One region of the Oceanobacillus sp. M65 genome, then DNA from elsewhere that is predicted to be linked to it. Evidence: a T-box and tRNA genes for the amino acid it is inferred to sense, from the RefSeq annotation. Region 1 holds a T-box; the other regions hold tRNA genes.

Region 1 (3,284 bases):
TTGCATGTAGCGGAGTTGGAAGTAGATCCTGAAAATGAGGAGCAGCAAAAATTACAGCGAATAAATAGTTCGATGATAAATAAGTTATATGAGGTGAGAAACCTCATCAATACAGACGAATGGAAACAGCAACTGAACTTGGAAAACCAATACTATAATGAACTGACTAGCTATGTGGAGTCAGGGGGAGAAACAACCATTCCAATAAAGGAAATCAATTACCGAACGGCCATGAATCAAAAATTGGTAGATGAAGATATCATGCCACAGCACGACCGTTATAGCACAGCACTACCCAACTTTTTAAAACAAATTTTGACCCTCTTTATAAATGCTGGGGCAATTATTCTCATGCTATTAATTATTGGTGACACGTTATCAGGGGAGTTTGAAAATCGTTCTGTGAATCTACTGTTTACTCAACCATTAGAAAAACACCAAATTATAACGAGCAAATTTGCAAGTGCTATCATTACTTATCTGCTAGCAATGGTGGGGATCTTTGGCTTTACCTTCTTAATAGGATTTTTCTTTGGAGATAAGGGAACGTTTAATTACCCTGTCCTCTTTGAGGAAAATGGGGGGATACAATTCCTTACTGTCAAAACGTATATGCTTCAAGGGCTTGCCCTTATCTCTACCACTATTATTCTAGTAATCACTCTCTGCTTCCTGTTTAGCCTCCTAATCAAGCAGTCATTGGCTACTCTATTTGCAGTTCTCGTTACACTGTTAGGAGGATTTGCTTTATGGTGGCTTTTACCTTCTGGGAGTATGGCCTGGCTCAATCCGTTTCGCCAAGTTTACCCAGATAATATACTTCTTTTACAAAATGAGGCACCATGGTATCAAAGTTTTCCAGCAGTTTTTCTCCTGGCGGTTCTCCTACTTGGATGGAGCATGTATATGTTCAAATCTAGTAAACAAGAAGGATGATGTATTAACCTTACTTATTGACTTCGATTACAAATCGGTATTATGCAGAGAGTAGATAGCCGTCGTATGATGAAAGTAAAATAGGTGGGGATGAGAATGAATACTACTATTCGTTTTCGAATAGCTATGGAAGAGGATGTTAGTGAGATTGTGCAAATGCTTGCAGATGATGAGCTTGGGAATAAGCGAGAGCGTTATGAACAGCCACTTCCTACATGCTACTTGGAGGCTTTTCAGGCAATTGATCAGGATCATAACAATGAATTAGTTGTCGCGGTAAAAAGTGAAAAAGTTATCGGGGTTCTCCAGCTAACCTATATCCCGTATTTAACCTATAAAGGTGGGTGGAGAGCATTAATTGAGAGTGTTAGAGTACATTCAAGGGCACGTGGGAGCGGAATTGGGGAGCAGCTAATGACGTGGGCTATCCAACGGGCAAAGGAAAAAGGATGTCATGTGGTGCAGCTAACTACAGATAAACAACGGCCAGACGCACTTCGATTTTATAAAAAGTTAGGCTTTATCGATTCTCATGAAGGCATGAAATATCATTTATAGAGTTGACATGGAGCGTGATTTCAGCTATGATTACAAAAATTATAAGTGAATTCTGTGAAGAAGAGAGTAATTATCATAGATTCTTAAGCGAGTTAGGATTTGGTGTGAGCCTAACAGAACAGTGATAATGAAGCGGACTTCTGAGAAGCAGCCTGAACGAGTGCTAGTAGGGTGTGCCGGTTGATGAACGTTAATCATTTCAAGCTTGGTTCAATTTGAACAAAAAGAGTGGTACCGCGGGTAATCTCGTCTCTATATAGAGGCGGGATTTTTTTATATTGAAAAGGAGATGATGGGGTGAAGGGTAAACAGCTATTTGCTAAGAAAATTGCAGAAGAAACGATAGGGGTATTAACAGAGGATGAAGTTTTAGAGAAAATTGAGTTCCCAAAATATCAGGAACAAGGAGATCTTGCTTTCCCGTGTTTTGAACTGGCAAAGGTATACAAGAAGAATCCAGCTTCTATTGCAACGGAATTAGCAACTAAAACAAAAAGTTCTTATTTTAGTAAAGTAGTCTCTGAAGGACCCTATGTAAATTGTTTTTTAAATAAGAAACACGTTAGTAAGGAAGTATTAGTGGAGATTCAAACGAAAAAAGAAGCATATGGGTCACTGTCTATAGGGCAAGGAAAAAAGGTAACAATAGACTTCTCTTCTCCCAATATTGCAAAGCCTTTTTCAATGGGCCACCTACGCTCCACAGTGATAGGAAACGCTTATGCCAATATATTAGAAAAATGCGGTTACAAGGCAATACGTATTAATCATTTAGGGGATTGGGGTACACAGTTTGGAAAACTCATTTCTGGTTATTATCGTTGGGGGAATGAGCAGGTTGTACGCCAAGATCCTATTAAGGAACTATTAAAGCTTTATGTTCGTTTTCATGAGGAAGCGGAAGTGGACTCAAGGCTGGAAGAGGAAGGACGTCTCTGGTTTCTTAAACTCGAACAAGGGGATAAAAAAGCGTTGGAATTATGGCAGTGGTTTCGAGAAGTCTCCTTGGAAGAATTTAAAGGCATTTATAAGCTTTTAAACGTAACCTTTGATTCATACAATGGGGAAGCTTTTTACAATGATAAAATGGAGGAAACGATTCAGTTACTAAAGGGAGAGAGGTTGCTTTCTACTTCTCAGGGTGCAGAAGTTGTTACCTTGGAGGAGCATAATTTACCTCCTTGTCTAATTCGCAAGTCGGATGGGGCAACACTCTATGCGACAAGAGATTTGACTGCGGCCATCTACCGACATAAAAAGTACCAGTTTGCCAAATCAGTCTATGTTGTTGGACAGGAGCAAAGTCTCCATTTTCAGCAAGTTTTTTTGGTATTAAAAAAGCTAGGATTTAATTGGGCAAGTCAGCTAGAGCATCTTCCTTTCGGGTTTATTTTGCAAAACGGTAAAAAGATGTCAACAAGAAAGGGAAAGGTCGTCCTCTTAGAGAATGTATTAAGGGAAGCGATTGCGATGGCAGAGAAAAGCATCGAAGAAAAGAATCCTACTTTGCAAAACAAATCTAAAGTCGCTCACGATGTTGGAATTGGGGCAATCATTTTTCAAGACTTAAAAACAGATCCCCAGCATTCTGTTGAATTTTCCCTTAAGGACATGCTGCGATTTGAAGGTGCGACCGGTCCATATGTGCAGTATACACATGCAAGAGCCTGTTCCATTCTACGAAAATCGAATCGTTATAAGGGTAGTGAAAGCATTGACGGTTTGTCAGATGGCCTTAGTTGGTCTGTAGTGAAAAAGCTGATGGATTTTCCAACCAAAGTTCAAGAAAG
Region 2 (3,284 bases), on a different contig from region 1:
TTATTTAACTGTAGAGCATGCCTCGTCATATAAAACACCCTACTGTGAAAAAGCCAGATTGGCACTCTTTTACAATAGGGTGTTTTCAATTAATAGTTTGGTTTTATTTCATAATTTCTCTGGATTTCCAGCGTCTGGACTGCTGAATAAAATGGCCAATTTTTTCAAGGATTGGCTCAATGGAATCTTCTTTTTTCATTAGATCATAATCTGAGATATTAATGCGCAAAATTGGGCAGGCATTAAAGTTATCAATCCAATTGGAATAACGGTTGTACATTTCTTCCCAATATGAATTAGGTGTGCTTTTCTCCATTTCCCTACCACGTTCTTGAATACGGTCCACGACTTCGTCAAATGAACCTTCTAAATAAATAAGTAGATCAGGGTGTGGGAAATAAGGGGTCATCACCATGGCTTCAAATAGATTTGTATAGGTGTCATAATCCGTTTTTGACATCGTTCCATTTTCGTAATGCATTTTAGCAAATATACCAGTATCCTCATAGATAGAACGATCCTGGATAAAGCCACCGCCGTATTCAAAGATTTTCTTTTGTTCTTTGAAGCGCTCAGCTAGGAAGTAGACTTGTAAATGGAAACTCCAACGCTCAAAGTCTGCATAGAAATTTTCCAAATATGGATTTGTGTCCACTTTTTCAAAGGATGTTTTAAACTGTAATGCATTCGCCAAGGCCTTTGTCATCGTCGATTTCCCGACACCAACTGTACCGGCAATCGTTATAATGCTGTCATTTGGTATAAGGTATTTTTCTCTTAAATTCATCGGTAGTTCCCCTTTTTTCATATTTACGCTGTTCACCTATCGTCTCATTGCACGGAAGCTTTGCAGTTGTTTATCGACCTGCTCTATAATCCCATCCAAATCATGCTGATGCTTTACAAAATCAACCTTGTCTCCATCAATTCGAATCACGGGGATATCTGGATGAAGTATTTCAAATTCATTCATATAGTCCTCATAGTCCTGTGCAAGTTGTGCAAGATAGGATGCTTTAATGTTCTGTTCAATATCCCGTCCACGCATCCGGATACGTTCGAGAATGGTATCCAAACTCGCATGCAGATAAATCATCATGTTAGGCACAGGCATATCGCGAGTTAAAATATGATATATTTGTTCATATTTCTCAAACTTATCTGGCTGTAAAGTACGCTTTGCAAAGATCATGTTTTTCGATATATGATAATCCGCTACAGCGGCTTTGTCCTGGTTTAAAAACTTTTTCTCGATATCTTCAAGCTGTTTAAATCGATTGCATAAAAAAAACATTTCTGTTTGAAAGCTCCACTCGTCAATATCATCATAGAATTTACCGAGAAAAGGGTTTTCCTCAACAATTTCCTTTAATAAGTGAAAGTCATAATGAACAGAAAGTTTTTTAGCTAGGGATGTCTTTCCAATCCCGATTGGTCCTTCTATTGCGATAAAAGGAACTCCTGACATGGCTATTCCTCCAATCCATATTCCATTGAACAAGATGTATTATATTTTACCACACAACGGTAGCCCATACCATGTGAAAAAAATGTTATGCTTTTCAAATTGCCCTCCTTTTTGTATAATGATTTGTACGTTGAACAAAAGCGTAAGTGGCCGTTAAGTACGGACTGGACTGATCCGTAGGAGATAAAGGAAACACAGCGACCGAAGGGAGTTGATGTTGACTTATCGTACGAAGGTGAGGGAAGTCTAGCTAGTTTCTGGGCGCTGGAGCTGGATGTGGCGAATACTGGTAGCGATTAGTAAGTATGTAGCATTTTTTTCGGGCCCTCGTAGCTCAGGGGATAGAGCATCGGTTTCCTAAACCGTGTGTCGCAGGTTCGAATCCTGCCGGGGGCATTACTAGTTTAATGGATACTTAGCGCCCTCTTTCCGTTTTTAATGGAAAGGGGGTTTTTTGTGTTTTCTAAACAAGGTAAACCGCATTAAGCAATATAAGCATAGAGAGCCTAGGGCTTAGGAATTTAGTATGTTTCTATTAAATCAGACGCTCTCTAATAATGTCATTAGTAAATATTCTTTGATATAATGAACAGATTCATTATAGTACTTGGCTAAATTTAAAAGCAGTTGTTTTGGGAGGGAATATCATGAGTAACAAAATATCAGAAATCGACTATCTTGAGGTGATAGAGTACTCTTTGGATCCTCTTATCATCCATACTGATTATCAAATTATGTACATAAATCGAGCGGCAGAAGAACTTTTCGGTGCCACTAAAAAAGAGATTATCGGGTCTAGTCCGTTAGACATATTCAAAGAGACTTCAAAGGACTCGATTAGAAATAGAATACAATCTGCCTATGGGCGCCCGGCAGATGTTATCGAGGAAACTGTTTATAGAATTGACGGAACGACAGTGGAGGTTGAACTATATTGTCACCCTATAGTAGTCGAGGGTAAAAGAGCTATACAAACATATGTAAGAGACATTACAGAACGAAAAAAAGCTGATCAGAGGCAAATAGAAATGACGGCACAAGTAAATGAATTATCTGCAACCCTTGTACCATTACTTAACGGATTAGCAATTCTCCCATTAGCAGGCAGTTTTGATGACCAAAGAGCAAGACAGCTAGTAGATATTGTACCATCAAAGGTTCAAGATCAAAATATAAGTTCTTTAATTATTGATTTCTCTGGTATCTATAATCTTGATAATGTGGTGGCAGATCAACTTTTTAAAATAAACAAGGTACTATCTCTGCTTGGCGTGCAAACCATTATCACAGGGCTACGACCTGAGTTAGCCATGGTAGCAACAAATCTTAATCTAAATTTGGCCTCTATTCCAGTAATGACTACAGTAAAGGATGCACTTTCATACTTGGGTATAGAGTTTAAGAATAATAATTAATTCTTTTTGAAGAGAATTAATTCATAAAGATATTCCTACTTAGAACACTAATTTGGTTAAATCTCCATTCCTTGCTCTCTATGAGTATTCAAAATGGAGATTTCGCTTTGTTGTGGACAGGTATGTTTATCTTCTTTTCTTTTAAAAGCACGTAATAGATCATCTCTTTTAACATAAGATAATGAAGGTATTAATTAACAAATATCGATACGACGAAAAAGCCAATTATCATCAGGATGATGAGGAGTAAAGTCCCCTTCCAGCCTAGAGCACCAACTAAATCTGAAAGAACACTTCCATGAATACTGCTAGAAGGTCTCTTTAATTCTTCCTGTCTTATTCTTTCTCTCCTTCTTTCAGGAGTTTCCTTATCATCACTCATTCCCATCCCCCCCCTCTTA
Region 3 (3,284 bases), on a different contig from region 1:
TCGAGCAGAAATATCATTTCCAATAGTATAGCCAAGAATATATTCACCTGCATTTTCTTTATGTACATTGGAAGCTTCTTTCCCAATAACAATGGTCAATTCTGCTTCATAATCAAGCTTGCTTGTTAAATGGCTTTTTATAATAACGTCCTCTGGCCCAATCAATGTATTGGCAAACTTGGCAAATAATACAGGGTAGTCTGGTACGTCACTTTTCATTTCTGCTGCATGCTCAGCATAATTTTTCCCAACACAGATGATCTTTCCAGGTCGCGAAATAGGCGTACCCAATTCGACCTCTTCCCTATCAAACTGTAATCGCTCAACGTGTGTACGTTCAACAAAGTCCAAAGCCTGTTTTGCTAGTTCTATTGCATCTGGCCCAGCTAGAAAAAAGGCATTTGGGTCTGCTGGAAAGTTCTCTGTACCTTCTCCCCCATTTGCCATCTCCATTTGTCTAAATGCATACTCCAGGTCCAATACATTCTTTTTATCTAACATTGCCCCAATCCGAAATGGGCTATTTTTTCCTTTTCTATAGCTAACAAGTTTCATATTCTCACCTCTTTATAATTTAGGAGTGTTGATGGATAATGTCTTGTACCTCTCTTAGTTGTGAGACGGAGATCTGGCCGGGTGCAGATTGGTGCTTTCCAGCAGCAAACGTAGCAGCACTTCCAAAAATTTCTCCAGACAGACGGCTTAATAAACCTAGTTTCCCCATCGCCATAGTAATGACAGGCAGTCCTGATTCCTTCGCCTCCTGGGTCACATCCAATAGTGTTAACAAATCCTTCACCGTCTGTGGCATCACCGCAATTTTAGGAATATCCGCACCAAGTGAGGCCATTTTTTGCAAACGAAAAAGCAAGGTTTCCTTTGCAGGCGTGTGGGTGAATTCATGGTTAGACAGGATAATCTTTACGCCTTGCTGTTTTGCATGGTTCATCATTTCTCGTAGCATGGTTTCATCTGTAAGTAATTCCATATCTACGAGTTCTACTAGTTTTGTATCAAGTACAACTTTTGTTAGATTAAAATAGTCGACTAAGGGCATAGGGCAATTACCGCCCTCTTGTTCGGTTCGAAAGGTGAATAAAAGTGGTGTGTTAGGTACCTGCTCTCGAATTAGGCTCAGCATATGCTTTACTGCAGCGTAATCTGCCACTCTTTTAAAAGCATCTGCCCGCCATTCGATAACATCCGGATTCAACTCTTTAATATAATCGATCTCTTCCAGTAATTCGCTCTCAGAGTCTCCCATAATAGGAACTATTATTTTGGGAGTCCCTTCTCCTATTGTAATGTGTTTTACCTTTATTGATTTCATTTGTTATCCTCCAGTAGTATTTCTCTATAACTATTCTATCATTTTTAGCCCAACATTTTCAGATAATTTACTAGCTGTCTCTTTAAAGTATAAAAAAGTGACTCTCTTACCATACAACGTTACAATATGATATCTTTCCCCTATACTAGAATAAATTAATTACATTGCGAAATGAGGGTGACAATGGAGCGAGAAGACAAGAAAAGCATTGCCTTAACTGGATTTATGGGGGTCGGAAAAACATCTATAGGACAAGCCTTAGCGAAAAAAACAGGGAGACAGCTTATCGATATCGATGCAGAGATTGAAAAAGCACATGAGCTTCCTGTGCCGGAAATATTTCGTAAATATGGCGAAGAATATTTTCGAGAAAAAGAAAAAGTAATGATTCAATCCTATAGTCAGGAAAAAAAGAAGGTTCTATCTTTAGGAGGCGGAGCATTTCTGCAGCCAGAAGTGAGAGAAATTTGTATGGCATCCTGTTATGTTATCCATTTGGAACTATCCTGGGATAAATGGGTCGATCGGTGTGAACAACTCATCGAGACAAGACCCGTGCTACAAGGGAAGAGCCTTAATGAAATGAAAACTCTGTTTCATGCTAGAGAAAAAATCTACCAGGAATACCATCTGAAAATTAACACGGACCATTTATCCATCGACGAAGCCGCCGACGAAATAATACAATTATTATAAAGTGAACCTTCAATCAGTGGGGGTTTTCATTCTTCCCCTACTGATTGTTAGTTGAACGAAGATAAATAAAAAAGAGACAGCTCTTGGATTTTCCAAGAGCTGTCTCTTTCTTTTTATAGCGCGCCCGGAGGGATTTGAACCCCCGACAAACCTGGTACCGGAAACCAGTGCTCTATCCAACTGAGCTACGGGCGCAAATTCTATTTTTCAAATAAGACACATAGGCTATTATAACGCCCCTAAATATTAGATACAAGCTTTTTATAAAAAAAAGGCACGAAAGTACTGTTTTTCAACTAGTAAGTTATTAAATCATGGGCATGTTTCATATAATTTATTAGCAGCAATCTATGAGGAGGAGTCCTATGCAAATTGATTCATCACTTCTTGAAGTAAGAAACCTGCATACACATTTTTTTACCAAGTCCGGTGTGGTGAAGGCAGTTGACGGGGTGGACCTTTCTGTGAAACCTGGAGAAACACTAGGAATAGTTGGCGAATCCGGTTCTGGAAAAAGTATCACGGCATTATCTATCCTTGGACTGATACCTTCTCCCCCTGGCCGGATTGTGGACGGAGAGGTTTTATTTAAGGGAGAAGACTTATTAAGAAAATCACCCAAGGAGATGAGAGCCATACGTGGGAAGGAAATTGCAATGGTTTTTCAGGACCCGATGACTTCCCTTAACCCAGTTCTTACCGTAGAAAGACAGCTGGTTGAAACCATTTTGGCACATGAAAAGCTAACTAGAAAACAGGCATTTGATCGGGCATTGGAGTTACTAGATCTCGTTGGAATTCCCGATGCACGAAACAGAATTCGTAATTACCCTCATGAATTCAGTGGGGGAATGAGGCAACGGGTTATGATCGCAATCGCTTTATCATGTAATCCCTCTCTGCTTATTGCAGATGAGCCAACTACCGCTTTAGACGTGACCATTCAAGCGCAAATTTTGGAGTTGTTTAAGAAAATGCAGAAAGAACTCGATATGGCACTCGTTATGATTACACATGATCTTGGAGTGGTTGCCGAAGTTTGTGACAGGGTGATGGTAATGTACGCTGGAAAGCCAGCAGAGTACACGGAGACAAAAAAGTTATTCGATAATGGAAAACACCCTTATACACTTGGTCTCATGCACTCGATTCCTAAGATCACGGAAAAGAAGCAAAAACTTGAAGCTATTTCCGGGATGCCACCTGATTTGCGTTCTCTCCCTACTGGCTGCAATTTTGCACCACGATGTAAATTTGC

What was found. The T-box of region 1 lies ahead of argS (arginine--tRNA ligase). A T-box ahead of a tRNA ligase gene usually reads a tRNA of that ligase, here a tRNA-Arg.
Region 2: it has a tRNA-Arg gene. The T-box ahead of argS (arginine--tRNA ligase) is inferred to sense a tRNA for this amino acid. The anticodon was not compared.
Region 3: it has a tRNA-Arg gene. The T-box ahead of argS (arginine--tRNA ligase) is inferred to sense a tRNA for this amino acid. The anticodon was not compared.

Annotation. Positions count from the first base shown of each region.
Region 1 covers NZ_JBQQCJ010000004.1:227,303-230,586, forward strand. Annotated here, with positions in the region: gene ACTWPF_RS16205 (ABC transporter permease) at 1-936, shown strand, start outside; gene ACTWPF_RS16210 (GNAT family N-acetyltransferase) at 1,033-1,494, shown strand; T-box leader at 1,540-1,751, shown strand; gene argS (arginine--tRNA ligase) at 1,792-3,284, shown strand, end outside.
Region 2 covers NZ_JBQQCJ010000001.1:71,883-75,166, reverse strand. Annotated here, with positions in the region: gene ACTWPF_RS00410 (deoxynucleoside kinase) at 104-787, opposite strand; gene ACTWPF_RS00405 (deoxynucleoside kinase) at 824-1,468, opposite strand; tRNA gene ACTWPF_RS00400 (tRNA-Arg) at 1,792-1,864, shown strand; gene ACTWPF_RS00395 (PAS domain S-box protein) at 2,116-2,883, shown strand; gene ACTWPF_RS00390 (DUF6366 family protein) at 3,074-3,265, opposite strand.
Region 3 covers NZ_JBQQCJ010000001.1:1,423,828-1,427,111, reverse strand. Annotated here, with positions in the region: gene ACTWPF_RS06735 (fumarylacetoacetate hydrolase family protein) at 1-555, opposite strand, end outside; gene aroD (type I 3-dehydroquinate dehydratase) at 575-1,330, opposite strand; gene ACTWPF_RS06725 (shikimate kinase) at 1,514-2,026, shown strand; tRNA gene ACTWPF_RS06720 (tRNA-Arg) at 2,146-2,221, opposite strand; gene ACTWPF_RS06715 (ABC transporter ATP-binding protein) at 2,392-3,284, shown strand, end outside.